DNA from 3 places in the Staphylococcus parequorum genome. Region 1 is predicted to be linked to each of the others. Evidence: riboswitches for the same ligand, from Rfam matches in the RefSeq annotation. Region 1 holds a riboswitch; each other region holds the start of a gene.
The links. Region 1 has a riboswitch for thiamine pyrophosphate ahead of AAA453_RS02260 (thiamine phosphate synthase). Riboswitches for the same ligand answer to the same signal wherever they lie in the genome.
Positions count from the first base shown of each region.

Region 2: linked by a shared signal. The riboswitch ahead of AAA453_RS11115 (ECF transporter S component) and the one ahead of AAA453_RS02260 (thiamine phosphate synthase) in region 1 are both predicted to bind thiamine pyrophosphate.
Region 3: linked by a shared signal. The riboswitch ahead of AAA453_RS10045 (3-oxoacyl-ACP reductase) and the one ahead of AAA453_RS02260 (thiamine phosphate synthase) in region 1 are both predicted to bind thiamine pyrophosphate.

Region 1 is NZ_CP150682.1:490,059-493,268, reverse strand. Features, by position in the region: gene AAA453_RS02265 (NAD(P)/FAD-dependent oxidoreductase) at 1-1,003, opposite strand, end outside; gene AAA453_RS02260 (thiamine phosphate synthase) at 996-1,589, opposite strand; TPP riboswitch at 1,649-1,757, opposite strand; gene xylB (xylulokinase) at 1,922-3,210, opposite strand, start outside.
Region 2 is NZ_CP150682.1:2,259,541-2,262,750, forward strand. Features, by position in the region: gene auxA (lipoteichoic acid stability factor AuxA) at 1-837, opposite strand, end outside; gene graF (glycopeptide resistance-associated protein GraF) at 1,093-1,227, shown strand; TPP riboswitch at 1,530-1,631, shown strand; gene AAA453_RS11115 (ECF transporter S component) at 1,715-2,290, shown strand; gene AAA453_RS11120 (ABC transporter ATP-binding protein) at 2,303-3,210, shown strand, end outside.
Region 3 is NZ_CP150682.1:2,061,083-2,064,292, reverse strand. Features, by position in the region: gene AAA453_RS10050 (LLM class flavin-dependent oxidoreductase) at 1-958, opposite strand, end outside; gene AAA453_RS10045 (3-oxoacyl-ACP reductase) at 985-1,737, opposite strand; TPP riboswitch at 1,869-1,967, opposite strand; gene rpsP (30S ribosomal protein S16) at 2,227-2,493, shown strand; gene rimM (ribosome maturation factor RimM) at 2,715-3,210, shown strand, end outside.

The DNA.
Region 1 (3,210 bases):
AAATGCCATTGCGATAATGTCCTGAAATAATAAATAAATGTTTAGCTACTTCATCCATAATGGGTTTTTCACCTGAGGTATAAGGTCTAACGCCTGACCATTGATTGATTAATTTACCTGCTCTTAATTTAGGAATATGCGTCGTAGCCTGTTGTAACAACCATTTTTTCCCTAATTGCGAGACGCCTACTGAATAATCATCAAAGTAACTTGTAGCTCCAATTAAATAACGATTTTTCATTTTCGGAACAACGTAACAACCATTTGTAGTAAATAACGTTGTTTCTAAAGACAGATTGGGATGCTCTACAAGTAACACTTCACCTTTAACTCCTGTAACACTACTGTTTGGCATGTAGTGGCTCAATAATTTCCCACTCCAAGCTCCTCCAGCGACCATTACCTTTTCCGCAGTTAACACATCTGTATGCGTTACCACACGATAGCCCGGATTTAATGGTGTTATTTCACTAACTTCTGTGTTGTAAATACGATGAATGCCTCGTTGTTCTAACGATTTTAATAATGCTTTCGTGTACTTATTGGCATTGATTTGATTATCATTCGGTATATACATCGCGGATAAATTGTCTGATATTACGTTGCCATTCGTTCTTTGTTTCAGTGACTTTGCAGGCAATAATTCCACAGCTCGGTTGTATTGATGCAGAAATTTGTATTGCTTTTCAACACTTGGGTTATCATCAATACTACTTGCGAGTTTAATTAAACCACTATCCAGATATTCAATATCTAGGCCTACTTCATCTAGCAAACTATCCCTCAGTGGCTCGAACATTTCTTGAGCCTCTCGCGCTATATGAAACAAATCACTGTCTTCAGTAAATTCATTTTGAGCACCAAGCATTCCTCCAGCTTTAAATGAAGCATGTTTCCCTGGTATATCACGATCTATCACAGCAATTTTGATATCTGATTTACTTAATTCTCTTGCGATTGACATACCCATTACACCGGAGCCAATGATTATGACATCATACATACGTCTTCCAAGCCTCCTTCAGCTGTTTGATTTCATTTATGTTTTGTTGCGCAAAAATGGAAATCCCTGCAATGCCTTTGAATCCATTAGGTAGCTCTTTTAAAGTTTGTGTATTGATACCACCTAACGCGATAATTGGGATATTGAATTTTAACGCTTTATTTATTTCATTTTCTGTTCTTGGATGTTGATTCGGTTTAGAACTGGTTTTAAAAATATGTCCATATAAGACAAAAGCTAACTGTAATGCTTCTGCTTGCGCTATATGTTTTGTGTCGTGTGTAGACATACTGACTTGGATGTCAGGATGATTACATTTAAAATCCGCTATGCGTTCATCTTTTTCTTTAAAATGAATCGCACGTAACTTGCATCGTGTTAATACAGTTAAATTGTCATGAATAATTATTTTACTTTTAGGAAAGCCGGATTGGCTAAGCAAATTAACCCAATCAATCAATTCAGTCGTCTCCATTGGTGTTCTGATAATTAAATAGTCTATAAACTGCGCTATATTGATATACTGCTTAATGTCTACTGAATTTAAATACTTATACTGTGTAATTGCTATAAACAATGTTTTCACTCCAAATAAAAAACGTCATTTTTCTGGTAAGAAAAATGACGTTGGATTAACGAATTCGCATGTTTATAACGCCACTTTCCTACGCCAGTACAAACTGGATCAGGTTCAAGGAATTCCCAAGTTACTACTTCGGTCTCAGCCTTATGCAAGGCACTTCCAGTGGTTATTTAAGCTATTTGATTTTTTATAATAATTATTAAATATGTGTTGAAGAATTATTACATACAACTTAACCTATTCCATTGATTATTTCAAGTGGTATTATAATTTAAGTTGATTTCTAAGTGTTAAAGTCGATACTATTACTTATTTTTAAATAATTCAACTTGTAACTATGTTTTAGCTTTAGAAATTTTTAGTAAACCAGCTGTAAGGCTTTGAGTTTGTCGGTATACACTTTGATATAAATCAAAATACAGCATATATTGTTTGTGCTTCTCACTATCTGGTTTAAAAGATTTTTCATAACGTATAAATTGCTTTGTAGCCGCTTCGATACTTTCATACCATCCTAGACCATATACAGCCAAGATTGCTGCACCCATACAAGGTCCTTCTTCATATTTCAATTTACTAATTTCAGTATTAAATATATCCGCTTGTAATTGCAACCAAAAGTCGCTTTTTGCACCGCCACCGATAGACACGATATGTTGAATATCTTTACCACAATCGCGTAAATACTTTATCGACTCGAATAAAGAAAAAGTTATACCTTCAATAACTGCCCGTGCCATGTCACCTCTACTGTGTAAGGCGCTTAAACCTATAAAGCTCCCTCTAATGTTGGAGTCCCCATGTGGCGTACGTTCTCCCGATAGATAGGGTGTGAATAATAATCCATTACTGCCAACCTGTGATTGGCTTGCCACAGTAATAATTTCATCATAGCTTAAATGTCCTAATATATTTCGGCGTAACCACTGCAAACTGTCTCCTGCAGCAAGTGTCACGCCCATAACATAAGACATATCTTCTAATGCATGATTAAAGTAATGCATATTTCGGCGATATTCCGTATGTTTTTCACTTTCACATGATAAAACCACGCCTGAAGTGCCAATACTGCAGAGTGTTTCATTCGTTTTAATCATTCCCGCACCAAGCGCTCCACATGCATTATCACCACCGCCTGCTATAACAGCCACTTGCGCATTTAGTCCGAGTTCTTTTGCTATCTTGTCGTCCATATAGCCTACTAATTTATGTGAAGCTACAAGTTCAGGGTAAATATTATGAACACCAAATTGTTTACCAATATTTTCATCCCAAGCTTTGCACTTATGATCAAATAATAATGTACTCGAGGCATCTGAATATTCCATATTTAACTTGCCAGTTAATTTGAATCGAACATAATCCTTAGGTAATAAAAATACTTTAGTATTGCGCCAATGTTCAGGTTCATTTTCCTTTATCCATAATAATTTCGTAAGTGTAAAACCTTCTAATACAGGATTATCTAACACATAATCACCTAGTTTTTCTTTAATAACTTCACATTGCGGTGTAGTCCTTGTATCGTTCCAAAGAATGGCATTTCTTAGTGGTTCGTCATTATCGTCCAATATCACTAAACTATGCATTTGTCCTGAAAGTGATAGTCCGCTAATATGCATAT
Region 2 (3,210 bases), 1.1 Mb from region 1:
TTTATCTTTCTTATCTCTTGCTTTCTGAATATCTACACTTCTACGAGTCTTACGCGTAAATTCTGTCGTTTTGTCTTGTAAAGTTTTCCAACGTTCCATCGTTTGGTTCGTTACAGTGTCTTTACTCGTTCTAGATAATTCTGGTTCTTCTTCGCCTAATTCCTGTTTTGTTAATGGTAATGATCTTCTTAAGAATAAGAAATTCCAAATTGACATTTGTCCCAGTAACCACATAATTATGAAAAATGTGTTAACGCTTAAGATGTCAATTGGTATAATTTCATCACTCTCAATTCTTCCATATAACACCAATTGTGTTATCAAATAACTAAACCCATAACTGAAAATAATCCATAAATAATGATATTTTCTATGTTCTTTATTTAACTCATCTTTATAAACGATATAACCAATGTGAATCACAAATGGTATTACGAAAATAATAGCGAAAAAACTATAAACTTGGGTCATCAAGATTAGCGTTATGATAAAGAAGAGAATACCAATAACTAAAAAGAATATTGAAATATCGTAGTCATATCGTGTTGTTCTAAATAAAGTCATTCCTAGCATAATTAATCCAATGCCAAATATAATTATTAAAATGGCGCTAACTACTGGAAAATTCCCTATGTAATTGCTCATTACCCTAATTATTTCAGCAAAAAATGCGTTTATAAAATCCCATACATTATGAATGTGTAAATCAATTTTACCTTTGCCATTTAATTTATGAATCATTGGTAAATTAATTAAAATGATGAGACCTGTGAAAAGCGAAACGATGCCTATAATATAACTATATAATATCTCAGCGTGTTTCTTCATAAAAGACATACCATTCACCTCAAAGTTATTATATATTAACATTTAGCTCTTGTCTTTAATAATCTCAATAAATAAGTCTATAGTATGATATAAATTAGTTGTATAGTCAAATTTCCACATATACCTTTACTCTAAACAATTTATTTAATATTACTTTTAATTTTACAGTTTTCTCCTCCATTTTTTAAGTACTTTTGTTTAGCCCTTTGCTCTTCGTGGTATTTAGGTTGTATAGATGATTAAACATGAAGGAGTGTTTTGTTTATGAGTAAAGAAGAATTAAATAAAAAAGCAGCTGAAAAAGCTAAAGAAACTGAAGATAAATTAAAAGATGAAAAAGATTCATCTGAAAAAAATAGCGAAGAAACGCAAAAAAATATTCAAGATACTTTTGATTAATAAAAGTATCACTTAGACATAAATACCTGTGTCAGGCTTAATTATTATACTAGTAGTAGCTATTTGATAGCTATTCTACTTTGTGGGAGCGAAAATGCAGAATCAAATTTTTGATTGCTGTTTCGCTCTTTTTTTAGTTTTCTGCCATATTCCCTCACTTTCCGCCTAACATGAAACATATAGCTATTTTAATATAGTAGAAGGCTAAATATATCTTGAAATACATAATATTTTTTATTAGCTTCATTTACAACCTTGACAGAAGTGATTAAAAATCATACATTAGAGTTAAATTAAATAATCATTCGCACTAGGGGTGTTTAGTGACTGAGATGAGGTATACCCTCAAACCCTTTGAACCTGATCTAGATTAAACTAGCGTAGGAAAGTGTACTGCGATACTTATTAAAAAATGGTATCCGTATGCCTGTATTTAACGCGCACCTTTCTAGAAGGTTGTGCGTTTTTTTATATAGGAGGAGTATATATGTCAAAAGGATTAAAACTTTCTGAGATACTAGTAACTGTATTAATAGCAGTAGTTTTCGCCGTCATTTATAACATTTGGAATTTTGTCTATAAAGCACTACAAGTTACAGGGCTTCATTTTGAAGAACTAACTTACGGAGCCTGGTTTATGGCAGCTATTGTAGCTTATCTTATTATTCCAAAAGCAGGTATCGCTATTTTAGCCGAATTTGCTGCAGGTGCTGGTGAAACGATTGTCATGGGCCGTTTTGATATTGCTACAATGGTTTATGCTTTAATACAAGGATTAGCATGTGAACTCATCTTTGCGCTTTTCAGATATAAATCTCGCTCAGCAATGGTTGCAATGTTAGCCGGTTTCTTGGCTTCAGTATCAACATTGCCATTAGATTTTGCTTATGGTTATCTCGGTGAAATAGCTGGTTGGAACCTTACATTATATATAGTATTTAGACTTATAAGTGGAATTGTCGTAGCAGGCCTTTTATCTTACTATATTGTGAAAGCCTTAGATCAAACTGGTGTCACTAAATTATTCAGACCTGCAACTCAGAGCGATTACGACAATTTATAAGGAGCAATAAACTTGATAGTCACAAAAAATTTACGTTTAAAATACCCTAACGGTCATAATAAAATATTTGATAATTTAACACTTCATATAAAAGACAAAGAAAAAGTATTGCTCTTAGGTCCTTCTGGTTCAGGTAAAAGTACGTTATTAAACGTTTTAAGTGGTATCGTTCCTAATCTTATAGATTTACCTATGAAATATGATGAATTACAAATTGATGAGGATTGTGGCGTTATTTTTCAAGATCCAGACACTCAATTTTGTATGCCAAAAGTATATGAGGAACTTGCTTTTGTTTTAGAAAACTTGCGTGTACCACGCGATGAAATGGAAAGCCGTATTCAATCTGCCTTAGCAGCAGTAGATTTAAATGTCGATGAAAATCAACATATTAATCAATTAAGCGGTGGAATGAAACAAAAATTAGCAATTGCAGAAACTTTGTTACAACAAGCAAACACCCTATTCTTAGATGAACCAACAGCAATGCTAGATGTGGATGCAACTGCGGATTTATGGCAAAAAATAAAAGCATTGTGGCATGACCAAACTGTATTAATTGTAGAGCACAAAGTAGAACATATTTGGCAACATGTTGATCGTGTCATTCTATTAAATTATGATGGTGCCATAATAGCCGATGCACCTCCTAATAAGATATTGCATGACTATGAGCATCTATTAACGGAATATGGTGTGTGGCATCCTAATGCTTGGCAATCCGCCCCACCATCATTAAAAACACAACATGTTTCAACTACACAACAATCAGATGATACCTTTAAATTTAAAAACGGCTTGATTAAACGAGGTAAACAGCAACTAATCAACATATCAGAATTAAACATTTGTGCTGGCGAATGGATCACCATCACTGGCTCAAATGGTAGCGGCAAAACTTCCTTAATAGAATCGATGAT
Region 3 (3,210 bases), 1.3 Mb from region 1:
CATCTAACTCCCAGTTTTGACAATCTTGTTGAATAAAGAAACTTAATTGTTTTAATGCAGTTTCCACAGGTAAGGCTTTGTCTAATTTTTCTTTCTTAGCATAGGCTTTTTCGTAAGTTTCAGCGACATATGTAACTAGACCGGGAAAAATTTTGATATATCTATTACTGTTTTGTGATAATTGTAATTGTTGATCAAGCTTTTCTCGAAAAGCTTGTGCTTGTTTAAAGTTCCAGGATACTGAATACACTGCATCTGCATATTGAGTTGCCAAGGCAATACCTTGTGAAGATGCGCCAGCTTGCATAGCTACTGGACGACCTTGTGGACTGCTTGGTGTTGTTGATGGTCCTTTAACTTTGAAATGTTTACCATGATGATTAATAGCATTAATGTAATCATCATTAATAATTTTTTTGTTTTTTCGATCATGTAGAAAATGTTCGTTATCCCAAGATGTGAATAACTGATTCATCACTTTTGCAAATTCAGCAGCAATTTCATAGCGTTCATTATGATCAGGGAGCAATTCCATACTGTGATTTAAGGCTTCTAAATCTGTCATAGAGGTGACAAGATTCCAACCTATACGTCCATGTGATACATGATCTAGACTGAGCAATTGTCTAGATGCAGTAAAAGGGTTTGAGAACGTACTTGAAATTGTTGCGACCAGTCCAATGTGCGTTGTCACATGAGCAATAGCAGATAAACTGACGATAGGATCGAACCAAAATGCTGGCATATCAGTAGAAGATTTTGCAGGAAAAGATTGATTATCAGCGAAAAATACTGCGTCGAATAGTCCTTTTTCAGCAAGTTGAGCTAATTCCTGATAATAAGTAATTTCACCAATACGATTCACACTAGAATTCGGCATTAGCCACGCAGCTTGGTGATGACCACAAGCATATAATAAAACGCCAATATTAAGTTGTTTTTGATTTTTATCAGACATAGAAAGCACCTCCTAATTATAATTTTTTAATTCATCGTTAAGCCACCATCTACAGTGAAATTTTGTCCAGTTATACCGTTTGCTTGTTCAGAAGCTAAGTATGCAACCATGTTTGCAATGTCTTGTGGTGAAGTCACACGCTTAAGCGGTGTTGTTTGTGCGATCATGTCAAATACTTCAGGCGTCGTTGTAGCACTTGCGTCAGTTGTTTTTAAGAGGCCTCCTGACACCACGTTGGCTCTAATACCAAATTGACCAAGTTCAGCAGCAATATTACGAGTAAAACCAATTAATCCAGCTTTTGCAGTTGTATATTCATGATAAGGTACAACAGGATTTTGATATAAATTTGTACCGATAGAAATAATAGTACCTTGCTGTCTTTCTAAAAATTGAGGCATGACACTTTGTGTTACATTGAAGGCAGCTTTTAAAGTACCATCTATTTGTTGTTGGTAATCAACCCATGTTAAATCTTTAAATGATTTTTGCTGTGTAGGATCAAATTTAAAACCTACGAGTGCATTGTTAATTACGACATCAATTTTTCCGAAATATTGAGTGGCCTGTTCAATTAAGTGATCAATATTATCTCTATTTGTGATATCAGCTTGAATAGCAATTGCACAATCTGATCCGATATCAGAAACAAGATCTTCTGCTAACGATTTATTTTTGTAATAATTGATTATAATATTATACCCTTGTTGCGATAATGTTTTTGCAATCGTTGCACCTAAACCTCTACTACTACCTGTTACTAAAACAGTTTTATTCATAACTTTCACTCCTAAAATTTTAAAAAATTCAAATTAAAAAAATACACAACCCTCACTATAGAAAGTTGTGTATTAGAAATGATAAAATAGTGATATTGTAAAAAGGCAAGATTGCCCCTTGAATATATGATATAAAATCTTTCACACTTTCCTCCGCTAGTTTCAGCTAGATCAGGTTCAAAGGGTTTGAGTTGTACTCATCTCAGTTAAAAACACCCCTAGTGCATGCGTTTATTTAATTTAGTCTCAATGTATAGTTTTTAAATATAGATGTCAAGAGACTTAAAATAACATAAGGTATATCATAGATGTATAAAGTGCATGAAAAGAGGAAATTGACAAAAGCGCGTAGTTTACAAGGCGATTGATGAGAAAAAAATGTTTTTTTAAAATTGGTAAAGGATAACCTCTTTACAAATATCAGAAGAACTGGTATCATTATTTCTTGTAGAAAATAAATACTTATGAAATTAAAAGGAGAGAATATAAATGGCAGTTAAAATTCGTTTAACACGTTTAGGCTCAAAAAGAAATCCATTCTATCGTATCGTAGTTGCAGATGCTCGTGCACCACGTGATGGTCGTAATATCGAACAAATCGGTACTTACAACCCATCTAATGTGAAAGCACCAGAAGTTAAAATCGACGAAGAATTAGCACTTAAATGGTTAAAAGACGGTGCTAAACCGACTGATACAGTTCACAATATCTTATCAAGAGAAGGTATTTTGAAAAAATTCGACGACCAAAAATAAGTTTTAAACTTATTAAACAAATATAGTATTTGTAAGAGTACCGTTTTAGGTGCTCTTTTTTTAATGAGAAATATTATAATCAGTGCTTTAAAATAGTTGAGAATAAGAAAATTTTCTAGTGAGGAATGTATTACTATGTTAGATTTATACATGTTATAATAATTAAATAATACATAAAAATTACACAACACTTATAAGATACATTTATCGGAGGCACATATATGAAAGTTGAAGTTGGAAAAATTGTTAATACACATGGTATTAAAGGCGAAGTAAAAATAAAATCTAATTCTGATTTTACAGATAAACGTTTTCAACCTGGGGAAATTGTTGAAATAGCACGTAAAGATAAAGCACCACTTAAATTTAAAATTGCTTCATATCGTATGCATAAAGGACTGCATATGCTTACGTTTGAAGGTATCAATAACATTAATGATATCGAGCACTTAAAAGGTGAAACACTTTTACAAGAACGTGATCATGAAGAAATAGAGCTTGGAGAACATGAATTTTATTATTCAGATATCATTGGCTGTACCGTTTTTAATGAAGATACTCCAATTGGTCGTGTGATTGAGATATTTGAAACAGGTGCAAACGATGTGTGGGTAGTCAAAGGCGACAAAGAATACCTCATTCCTTATATCGCGGACGTGGTTAAAGAAATTGATGTAGAAGGTAGACGTATACAAATCACGCCTATGGAAGGATTAT